4 regions of the Streptomyces nidicola genome follow, and region 1 is predicted to be linked to each of the others. Evidence: riboswitches for the same ligand, from Rfam matches in the RefSeq annotation. Region 1 holds a riboswitch; each other region holds the start of a gene.
What was found. Region 1 has a riboswitch for cobalamin ahead of ACOKM3_RS28470 (prenyltransferase/squalene oxidase repeat-containing protein). Riboswitches for the same ligand answer to the same signal wherever they lie in the genome.
Positions count from the first base shown of each region.

Region 2: it holds a riboswitch for cobalamin, as region 1 does, so the genes downstream of both, metE (5-methyltetrahydropteroyltriglutamate--homocysteine S-methyltransferase) here and ACOKM3_RS28470 (prenyltransferase/squalene oxidase repeat-containing protein) in region 1, are expected to answer to the same signal.
Region 3: it holds a riboswitch for cobalamin, as region 1 does, so the genes downstream of both, ACOKM3_RS31145 (cobalamin biosynthesis protein) here and ACOKM3_RS28470 (prenyltransferase/squalene oxidase repeat-containing protein) in region 1, are expected to answer to the same signal.
Region 4: it holds a riboswitch for cobalamin, as region 1 does, so the genes downstream of both, ACOKM3_RS02575 (ABC transporter substrate-binding protein) here and ACOKM3_RS28470 (prenyltransferase/squalene oxidase repeat-containing protein) in region 1, are expected to answer to the same signal.

Region 1 covers NZ_JBNBPI010000001.1:6,308,064-6,310,253, forward strand. The annotation lists gene ACOKM3_RS28470 (prenyltransferase/squalene oxidase repeat-containing protein) at 1-1,005, opposite strand, end outside; adenosylcobalamin-variant (AdoCbl-variant) riboswitch at 1,109-1,184, opposite strand; gene ACOKM3_RS28475 (flotillin family protein) at 1,520-2,190, opposite strand, start outside.
Region 2 covers NZ_JBNBPI010000001.1:539,359-541,548, forward strand. The annotation lists gene ACOKM3_RS02555 ((2Fe-2S)-binding protein) at 1-534, opposite strand, end outside; cobalamin riboswitch at 686-883, shown strand; gene metE (5-methyltetrahydropteroyltriglutamate--homocysteine S-methyltransferase) at 1,060-2,190, shown strand, end outside.
Region 3 covers NZ_JBNBPI010000001.1:6,901,763-6,903,952, reverse strand. The annotation lists gene ACOKM3_RS31155 (inorganic phosphate transporter) at 1-611, shown strand, start outside; gene ACOKM3_RS31150 (hypothetical protein) at 670-891, shown strand; cobalamin riboswitch at 971-1,112, shown strand; gene ACOKM3_RS31145 (cobalamin biosynthesis protein) at 1,150-2,130, shown strand; gene ACOKM3_RS31140 (cobyric acid synthase) at 2,127-2,190, shown strand, end outside.
Region 4 covers NZ_JBNBPI010000001.1:544,561-546,750, forward strand. The annotation lists gene ACOKM3_RS02570 (hypothetical protein) at 1-587, opposite strand, end outside; cobalamin riboswitch at 686-827, shown strand; gene ACOKM3_RS02575 (ABC transporter substrate-binding protein) at 858-1,913, shown strand; gene ACOKM3_RS02580 (FecCD family ABC transporter permease) at 1,910-2,190, shown strand, end outside.

The sequences.
Region 1 (2,190 bases):
GGTGGCGTGCGCCGCGAAGATCAGCTCGGCGTAGGCGGCGGGTCCGGTCTGCGCGGCCCAGCCCTTCGCGTTCTTCTCCAGCCAGGTGTACGAGTCCTTCGTGGCCTTGACGCCCTCCGCGGCTGCGACGGCGGTGACCGCGTCGGCGGTGTTGCCGTAGTCGGGCTGGTCCGTGGCGCCGGCCAGCTGGGACTTCAGGTAGAGGTGGGTGTCGAGCTGGTTCTGGAGGTAGACGGCGCCGTTGTGCGCGATGTCCTTCGCGCTCTTGCCGTCCTCGCAGGTGTACGCGTCCGGGGCCGTGCCCTTGCCGGGTGCGAAGCCGGTGCCGAGGGCGCCGAGCACACCGGCGGCGGTGGCGTCGGCGTTCGCGGCGAGCTCGCCCTTCTTGTCCGGCTGGTAGGCGAGGGCGCCGCCGTCCTTGCCCTTGGCGCAGGGGAGGGCGAGGGACGCGAGGGCGTCGGTGCCGGTCTTGCCCTTGCCCGACTTCACCTCGGACGGCTTCTCACCGGCCGCGGCGAGGGCGCCGATGGCGACGGACGTGGAGTTCGCGTCGCTGTCCATGCCCTGGCTGTAGCCCCAGCCGCCGTCGGCGTTCTGGGTCTTCTTCAGCCGGTCGACGCCCTTGGCGACCTCGCCGTCACGGCCGCCGACCGCGGCGAGGGCCTGGACGGCGGCCGCGGTGGCGTTGCTGTCGATCTTGGTTTTGGCGTCGCAGGGCTTGGTGGGCTCGGCGCGGAAGGCGGCGAAGCCGCCGTTCTCGCACTGCTGCCCGGCCAGCCAGTCCACGGCCTTCTTGGCGGGCTTGACGCCCACGGTGTCCTGCGCGACCAGCGCCAGGGACTGCCGCCAGACGCCGTCGTACGTGGGGTCGCTCTTGCCGTAGAGGCCCGACGGGACGGCCGTCTTCGGCGAGGGGGAGGCACTGTCCGCGCTCGCGGCCTGCGCGCCCATGGCGCCGATGGCGACGGTCGCGGCGACGAGCGCGGCGCTGCGGCGAATGTTCATGGTGGGGCGGGTGCCTCTCCCTGCGGGGAGCGGGGCGGCGCGGCACACGGAGGTACCGGGCGGCTCCGGCTCCGTATTCCTCGACGGTCCTGAGCCGAGCGCGTACGTATGAGGCATTCCGGCTGTCACGGCTGCGGGTCAGCGCCGGATTTGCACCGGCTTCCCCTCGTACGTACGTACTGACGACGTCTTTACTGTACCCGGCGGGGTGGCCCCGGCCCCCGGACTCCGCCCCGGCCACCCGCGCGGGGCTCCGCCCCGGACCTCGCGCCTCAAACGCCGGCGGGGCTGGAAATGCCGCACCGGCGTGACGGCCTCGGGGCTCTGCCCCGGACCCCGCTGCTCAATTGCCGCAGGGGCTTGATAGATCAAGCCCCGCCGGCGAAAGACCGATCAAGCCCCGCCGGCGATGGGCCTGTCGAGCCCTGCGGCGGGTGGGCAAATTCAGCCCCGCCGGCGATTGAGGCGCGGGGGCCGGGGCGGAGCCCCGAGGCCGTAACGCCGGTGCCGGTGGTCAGCGGACGTCGACCGGGCCGTCGTCGCTGCCGCGCGGAGCGCCTACGTAGGGCTCGACCGCCGAGCCGAACCCGTCCGCACCCTCACCGGAGAGGTTCTTGCGGACCGAGTCGAGGATGGTGAGGCCCTGGCCGACCAGGCCCGCCGCGATCTCGCCCAGGCCGTCCGCCCCGTTCAGGACGTTGACGTTCGCTCCGGCGAGCCCCGCCGACGCCTCCTTCACGATCTGCGGCAGCTGGTCGATGAGCATGCGGTCGAGGGCGACCCGGTCGTACGACGCCGCCGCCTCCGCCTGGATCTTCATCCGCTCGGCCTCGGCGAGGGCCAGCACGCGGATGCGCTCCGCGTCGGCCTGCGCCGGCTTCACGACCTCCGAGATCAGCTGCTTCTCCCGCAACTCGGCCTGCTTCATGGCAAGTTCCGTCTGCGCCGCGAGGACCTCCTGCTGGGCGTGCGCGAGCGCGAGCGGGCCCGCCTGCTCGGCCTGCGCCTTGGCCCGGTCGACCTGCGCGTTGTACTCGGCCTGCACGACCGCGGTCTCCCGCGCGTACTCGGCCTGCTTACGGGCAGCCGCCTGCTCCGCCTCGGCGGACGCCTGCGTGGCCTGCGCCTGGGCGATCTGCGCCTGCCGCTGGATGGCCGCCTTGTGCGGGCGCGACATCGCCTCGA
Region 2 (2,190 bases), 5.8 Mb from region 1:
CGCCGAGCCGACGAGCGCCGACGCGGAATTACCGGCCAGCAGGCGCGGCGCCACCTTGGTGGTGAGGGCGTTCTCGACCGCCTCCAGGACGCCGTCCACCTGCTCGTGGACCGCGTCGGCGAGTGACGGGAGTTCCGCCGCGCGTCGGCCCTCGGGTCGGCGCAGCCGGATGGCCGAGCCCTCGCCCGACCACTCCACCGCGCTCATCGTCGGCACGATCCCGTGGACGAGCGCGCAGGCGAGGACCGGTGACCAAAGGCGGGCCGCGAGACCCAGGTGGGCGATGGAGACGCCGATACGGGGTTCGGGTGTGCGGTAGTGGTCGTTGACCGCCTGGGCCCGTTCGGCGAGCCCGGCGCGCACGAGCCGTGCGTCGGCGTCGACTTCAGCTTCAACTTCGGCTCCGGCTCCGGCTCCGGACGACCGCGTCGGGGCCGTGTCGAGGGCGAAGAATCCGCCGATCCGCGACACGTCGCGCAGCGCCTCGGCGACCTGTTCCGGCGCCACTTCCGTCTGCGCGAGCCGTTCGGGCATACCGCTTCCTCCCTCTCGCCGAGGAGTTCCGCACCGGTTCCTCGGGGCCGCCGTCGCCCGTGTTCGCGGCCATGATGCCATCCGGCGCCGAGCGGCCGGCGGGCCGGACGTTGTGGCGGCCGCCGGGCGCGGACCCGTAGGGTGAACGACGCAGCTGGTTCGCCCCGCCCGCCAGACGGGGCGTCGCAAGAGGGAACCCGGTGGGAATCCGGGACTGCCCCGCAGCGGTGAGTGGGAACGACCGCCGTCATACGCACTGGACTCCGGAACAGGGGTCCGGGAAGCGACGGTCACTAGGTGTCCGCCCTTTCGGGTGGGCGTGCCCGCGAGTCCGAAGACCTGCCGACTGCCCGCGCACGGACGAATCGTGCGCGGAGATCTCGGTGACCTCGAGGGCGGGTCGGCGTACACATACCGGCGGAAGGCCGCGCCTCGCAGCGCGCGGTCGCCGCCACGGTGGTGTCACTCCTTCGTGCCGCAGAAGCCTCCGGGATCCCAGGGATACGTCTCTCGAAGGAGATTTCCGTGACCACCAGGACCGCGATCACAAAGACCGCAGCCGCACGGGCCACCGTGTACGGCTACCCCCGCCAGGGCCCGAACCGCGAACTGAAGAAGGCGATCGAGGGCTACTGGAAGGGCCGCGTCGCCGCCGACACTCTCCGCTCCACCGCCGCCGAACTGCGCCGCGCCACCTGGCAGGACCTGGCCGCGTCCGGCATCGACGAGGTGCCGACCGGCGACTTCTCCTACTACGACCACGTCCTGGACACGACCATGATGGTCGGGGCGGTGCCCGAGCGCCACCGGGCCGCCGTCGCGGCGGACGCCCTGGACGGGTACTTCGCCATGGCCCGCGGCACCCAGGACGTCGCTCCGCTGGAGATGACCAAGTGGTTCGACACCAACTACCACTATCTGGTACCGGAGTTGGGTCCTGACACGGTGTTCACCGCCGATTCCGGCAAGCAGGTCGCAGAGCTGCGAGAAGCCCTCGGCCTGGGCCTTGACGGTCGTCCGGTGCTGGTCGGACCTGTCACCTATCTTCTCCTGTCGAAGCCCGCCCCGGGCGTGGCGGACGATTTCGATCCGCTCACCCTGCTGGACCGGCTGCTGCCCGTATACGCCGAGGTCCTCACCGACCTGCGCGCCTCGGGTGCCACCTGGGTGCAGCTCGACGAGCCCGCGCTGGTCCAGGACCGCACCCCGGCCGAGCTGAACGCCGCCGCCCGCGCCTACCGTGACCTCGGCGCCCTCGTCGACCGCCCGAAGCTCCTGGTCGCCTCGTACTTCGACCGGCTCGGCGAGGCCCTGCCGGTGCTCGCCAAGGCCCCCGTCGACGGCCTCGCCCTCGACTTCACCGGCTCCGCCGCCGCCAACCTCGACGAACTCGCCGCCGCCGGCGGCCTGCCCGGCAAGCGCCTCGTCGCCGGCGTGGTGGACGGCCGCAACGTCTGGGTCAACGACCTGGAGCGGTCCCTCGCCACGCTCGGCACCCTGCTCGGGCTCGCCGAGCGCGTCGACGTGGCCGCTTCCTGCTCGCTGTTGCACGTCCCGCTGGACGCGTCCGTGGAGCGGGACATCGAGCCGCAGATCCGGCGCTGGCTCGCCTTCGCCCGCCAGAAGACCACCGAGGTCGCCACCCTCGCCAAGGGC
Region 3 (2,190 bases), 590 kb from region 1:
TCTCGGCCGGTCTGGCGATCGCGCTCGGCACCTACCTGGGCGGCTGGCGCATCATCCGCACCATGGGCAAGGGCCTCACCGAGCTCGCGCCGCAGCAGGGCTTCGCTGCGCAGACCAGTGCGGCGACCGCGATCCTCGCCTCCTCGCACCTGGGCTTCTCCCTCTCCACCACGCAGGTCTGCTCCGGCGGTGTGATGGGCGCCGGCCTCGGCCGCAAGGGCGGCGTCGTCCACTGGTCCACCGCCACCCGGATGTTCGTGGCGTGGGGCCTGACCCTGCCGGCCGCGGGCCTGGTGGGCGCGGGCGCCGAGTTCCTGACCAAGCAGGGCCCGTGGGGCATCGGCCTCACCGCCGCGCTGCTCGTGACCGGCTCGGCGGTCATCTGGAAGCTGTCGCGCCGCAACTCCATCGACCACACCAACGTCACGGCGGACGCGCCGCACACCGCCCCCGCGCAGGAGGCCCCGGGCGTCGTGACGACCGCGATCGCCTCGGTCTCCCCGCCGCCGGTGGGCACGATCGAGACGGTCGAGTCCGAGGCGAAGGTCGCCGACCGGCCGAAGGCCGGTGCGGTGAACGACCCCGCGCGCCCCGCCGGCGCCACGCTGTAGTCAGCGCCGTAGTCAGCGCCGTAGTCAGCGCCGTAGTTCAGAAGGAAGCAGGGCAGGAATGAAGATCGACTGGGCGGCCCTCGGCTCCGTCTTCGGTGTCTCTCTCGTCGTCACCGTGGCCCTCGTCGGCCTGTTCACCCTCGGCATCGTGGGCCTCTCCAAGCGGGAGTCGGCGGCGCGTGACGGTGGCTCGGCGGCGGTCGCGACGTCCGGGGCGTACGCCTGCTTCGCACTGTGCGCGGCGGCTGTGGCCTACGGGATCTATCTGATCGTGGCCTGACACCCAGGTCTGCGTGAGCGGGGTGCGGGACGTGCGACGTCCCGCACCCCGCTTGCGTGATCAACAGCAAGTTGACGTGCCAACTCGGAGCGTGGTGGACTTCCCCCGCCATATACGGCAGCAGTTGAGGAAGCCGGTGCGAATCCGGCGCGGTCCCGCCACTGTGAGCCCCCTTCTCGAAAGGGGCGAGCCAGGAACTCTCGCTGCCGGTCTCGTCGAACCAGGGCGTGGACACCCTGAGTGAGGACACCTACCGCCATGCTCGCCCCGCGCGGCACCTGGCGGCACGAGCGCGTGTACGCGTGCGGTGCCGCCGCCGGAATCTTCGCCGACCTTCTTCTCGGCGATCCGCGCCGTGGGCACCCCGTCGCCGGATTCGGGCGCGCCGCCGCGGCCGTCGAGCGCCGTCTGTGGCGGGACCACCGTGGCGCGGGCGCCCTGCACACCGTGGTGTGTGCCGGTGGCGCCGCCGCTCTCGCCGCCGTCGCCTCCCGTGCCGTACGCCGCTCCCCCGCCGCCTCCGTCGCGTTGACGGCCGCCGCCACCTGGGCCGTCGTCGGCGGGACCTCGCTGGGCCGGGAGGCACGCGGCGTAGGGGCCGCCCTTGAGGCCGGTGACGTGGAGCGCGCGCGGGAGCTGCTGCCCCGGCTGTGCGGCCGTGATCCGCAGGGGCTCGACGCCGACGGGATCGCCCGCGGCGTCGTCGAGTCCGTCGCCGAGAACACCTCCGACGCCGTCGTGGGCGCGCTCGTGTGGGGCGCGCTCGGCGGGGTTCCGGGCCTGGTGGCCTTCCGCGCCGTGAACACGCTCGACGCGATGGTCGGGCACAAGTCCGCGAAGTACCGGCGGTTCGGCTGGGCCTCGGCCCGCCTCGACGACGTGGCCGGCTGGCCGGGGGCCCGGCTGACGGGTGCGCTCGCCGTCCTCGCCGGTGGCCGCCCCCGGGAGGCGCTGGACGCGTGGCGGGCGGACGCCGGGCGGCATCCGAGCCCGAACGCCGGTGTCGTCGAGTCCTCCTTCGCGGGGGCGCTCGGGGTGCGGCTCGGCGGGACCTTGGCGTACGGCGGCCGGGTCGAGCACCGGCCGGTGCTGAACGCGCCGGGGCGGGCGGTCGAGGTGCGTGATGTGGATCGGGCCGTGCGCTTGTCGCGGCGGGTGTCTCTGTTGGCGTTGGGAGTCTGTGTGGGTGCGCGAGTCTGTGTGGGTGCGCGACGGATACGAGCGCGGGGGCGACGATGACGGGCGGCGGACTGCTCGTCGCGGGGACCACCTCCGACGCGGGCAAGAGCGTCGTCACCG
Region 4 (2,190 bases), 5.8 Mb from region 1:
GGAGCGGGAAGGCGGAGCGGGAGCCTCAAGGGCGCGACGATCCGCCCGACGAAGGACCTCGCGATGCGGAACGCGGCCTGCTCGCCGTACGCGAGCCAGAGTCCGCTCAGCACGGCAGCCAGGAGGTGGGCCACGAGCATGCCGGACGGTGACATGCCGCCCATGTCATGACCGTGCGATTCCATCTCGGGCATGTCCGCCATGCCGGCCATGCCATGCATGCCACTCATGCCGCCCATGGGGTCGGCCGGCATGGAAGCCGTGGGCACACGGCACAGCACCTGGTCCAGCCACCGGCCCGCGACGGAACCGCCGGACGCCGCCGGGTGCGCGAAGACCTGCGCCCACGAGAAGAAGAGATGAAGTGCCGCCTGTGCGGCCACGGCAAGACCCACGACCGGCAGGAGCCCACGCTCACGCCCGGCCGGCACACAAGCCGCCCCACCGATGACCACGAGGCCTGCGGCCAACGCCCACCAAGGCACGGTGTCACCGGACATGAGCGTGTGCGCGAGTGCTGTGAGCAGCACGCAGACGGCCGCGAACACCGCGGCCCGTCCGGCGCGGGCATCCCAGCCTGTAGTCATGGCGGTCCATCTTGGCATCCGTCGACCGGTGATCACCGGCAGGTGGTCAACTCCCCCACCGTCCGCCCGCTTTTGCTTCACCTTTGCCTTTCGCCCACCACTGCGTACTATCGCCTGGTCATCGCCGCGACGGGAGACAGGAAGCCGGTGCGAATCCGGCACGGTCCCGCCACTGTGACCGGGCAGCGCGAGCCAGCGCTGCGCGGGAGTCAGGTCACTGACCCGTCGCGGGCTTATTCCGAGGAGCGCGGACTCCGTAGGAGGCTTCACGTGTACGACGGTCCATGCCGTCCCCCTTCCCTTTCCCTCCCCCGGGTGCGACGACGGCGTGTCGTCGTGCGCTTCGGGGCCACCCTCGCCGCGCTGTCGGCGACGGTGCTCGCCGCCGGCTGCGGCCCGTCCGGGTCGGCCGCCGAACGCGCCGGCGGCCCGCAGTCGTCGATCACCAAGGGCTTTCCCGTCACCATCGACGACTGCGGCGTCAGGACGACGTACGAGAAGCCGCCTTCGCGCGTGGTGACCATCCATCAGCACCCCGTCGAACTCATGCTCTCCCTCGGCCTGAAGGACCGCATGGTCGGCACGGCGTTCCCCGACTCGGCCGTCCTGCCGAGCCTGCGCAAGGACTACGCGTCGGTTCCGAAGCTGTCGGCGAGGGCGCCCTCGTTCGAGAAGGTCCTCGAAGCCGAACCCGACTTCGTCTACGGCGGCTACTCCAGCGCATTCGCCGAGAAGGAGGGCCGTTCACGCAAGGCGTTCGCCGACGCGGGCATCGACACGTACCTCAACCGCGAGTACTGCGGCGAGAAGAACGTGACCATGCGGGACACCTACGCCGAGATACGCACCATCGGCAAGATCTTCGGGGTCCCCGACCGCGCCGACGCCCTCGTCTCCGACCTCCGCCACCGGGTCGAGAAGGCGAGCGCCGCCGTCCAAGACGAACCGGACGTCCCCGTGTTCGTGTACGACAGCGGAGACAAGTCCGCCTTCACCGCGGGCGGCAGAAGCCTGGGCACGCACCTGATCCACGAGGCGGGCGGCCGCAATGTCTTCGCCGATCTGGACGATGTGTTCGGCGACGTCTCCTGGGAGCAGGTGGTCGACCGGGGGCCCGAGGCCATCGCGATCTACGACTACGCGGGCGACAAGAGCGTGGAGCAGAAGAAGCGGTACCTGCTCTCGCAGCCCGCGCTCGCGGACGTCCCCGCCATCAAGCACAAGCGGTTCGTCGTGCTGCCGTTGACCGCGACCCTGGTGGGTGTCCGGTCGGCGTACGCGGTGGAGGGTCTGGCGCGCGGACTGCACCCGGAGAGCTTCAAGTGACGGCGTCCGTCGTGGGCGACAAGGAACCGGTCGACCAACGACCAGGTGGCAGACAGTCAACTGGCGCGCGTCGACGGCACGTTGGGCAGGGAGCGAGACTCACCGCCACCCTGTTCCTGCTCACCGCACTGCTCGTCGTCTCCCTCACGGCCGGACTCGCCATCGGCTCGGTGCACGTGCCGCCCGGTGAGGTGTGGGGCATCGTGACGCACGCGCTCGGCGCCGACTGGTGGGGGGACGCGGACTGGTCGCGGGCGCGGGAGACGATCGTGCTCGA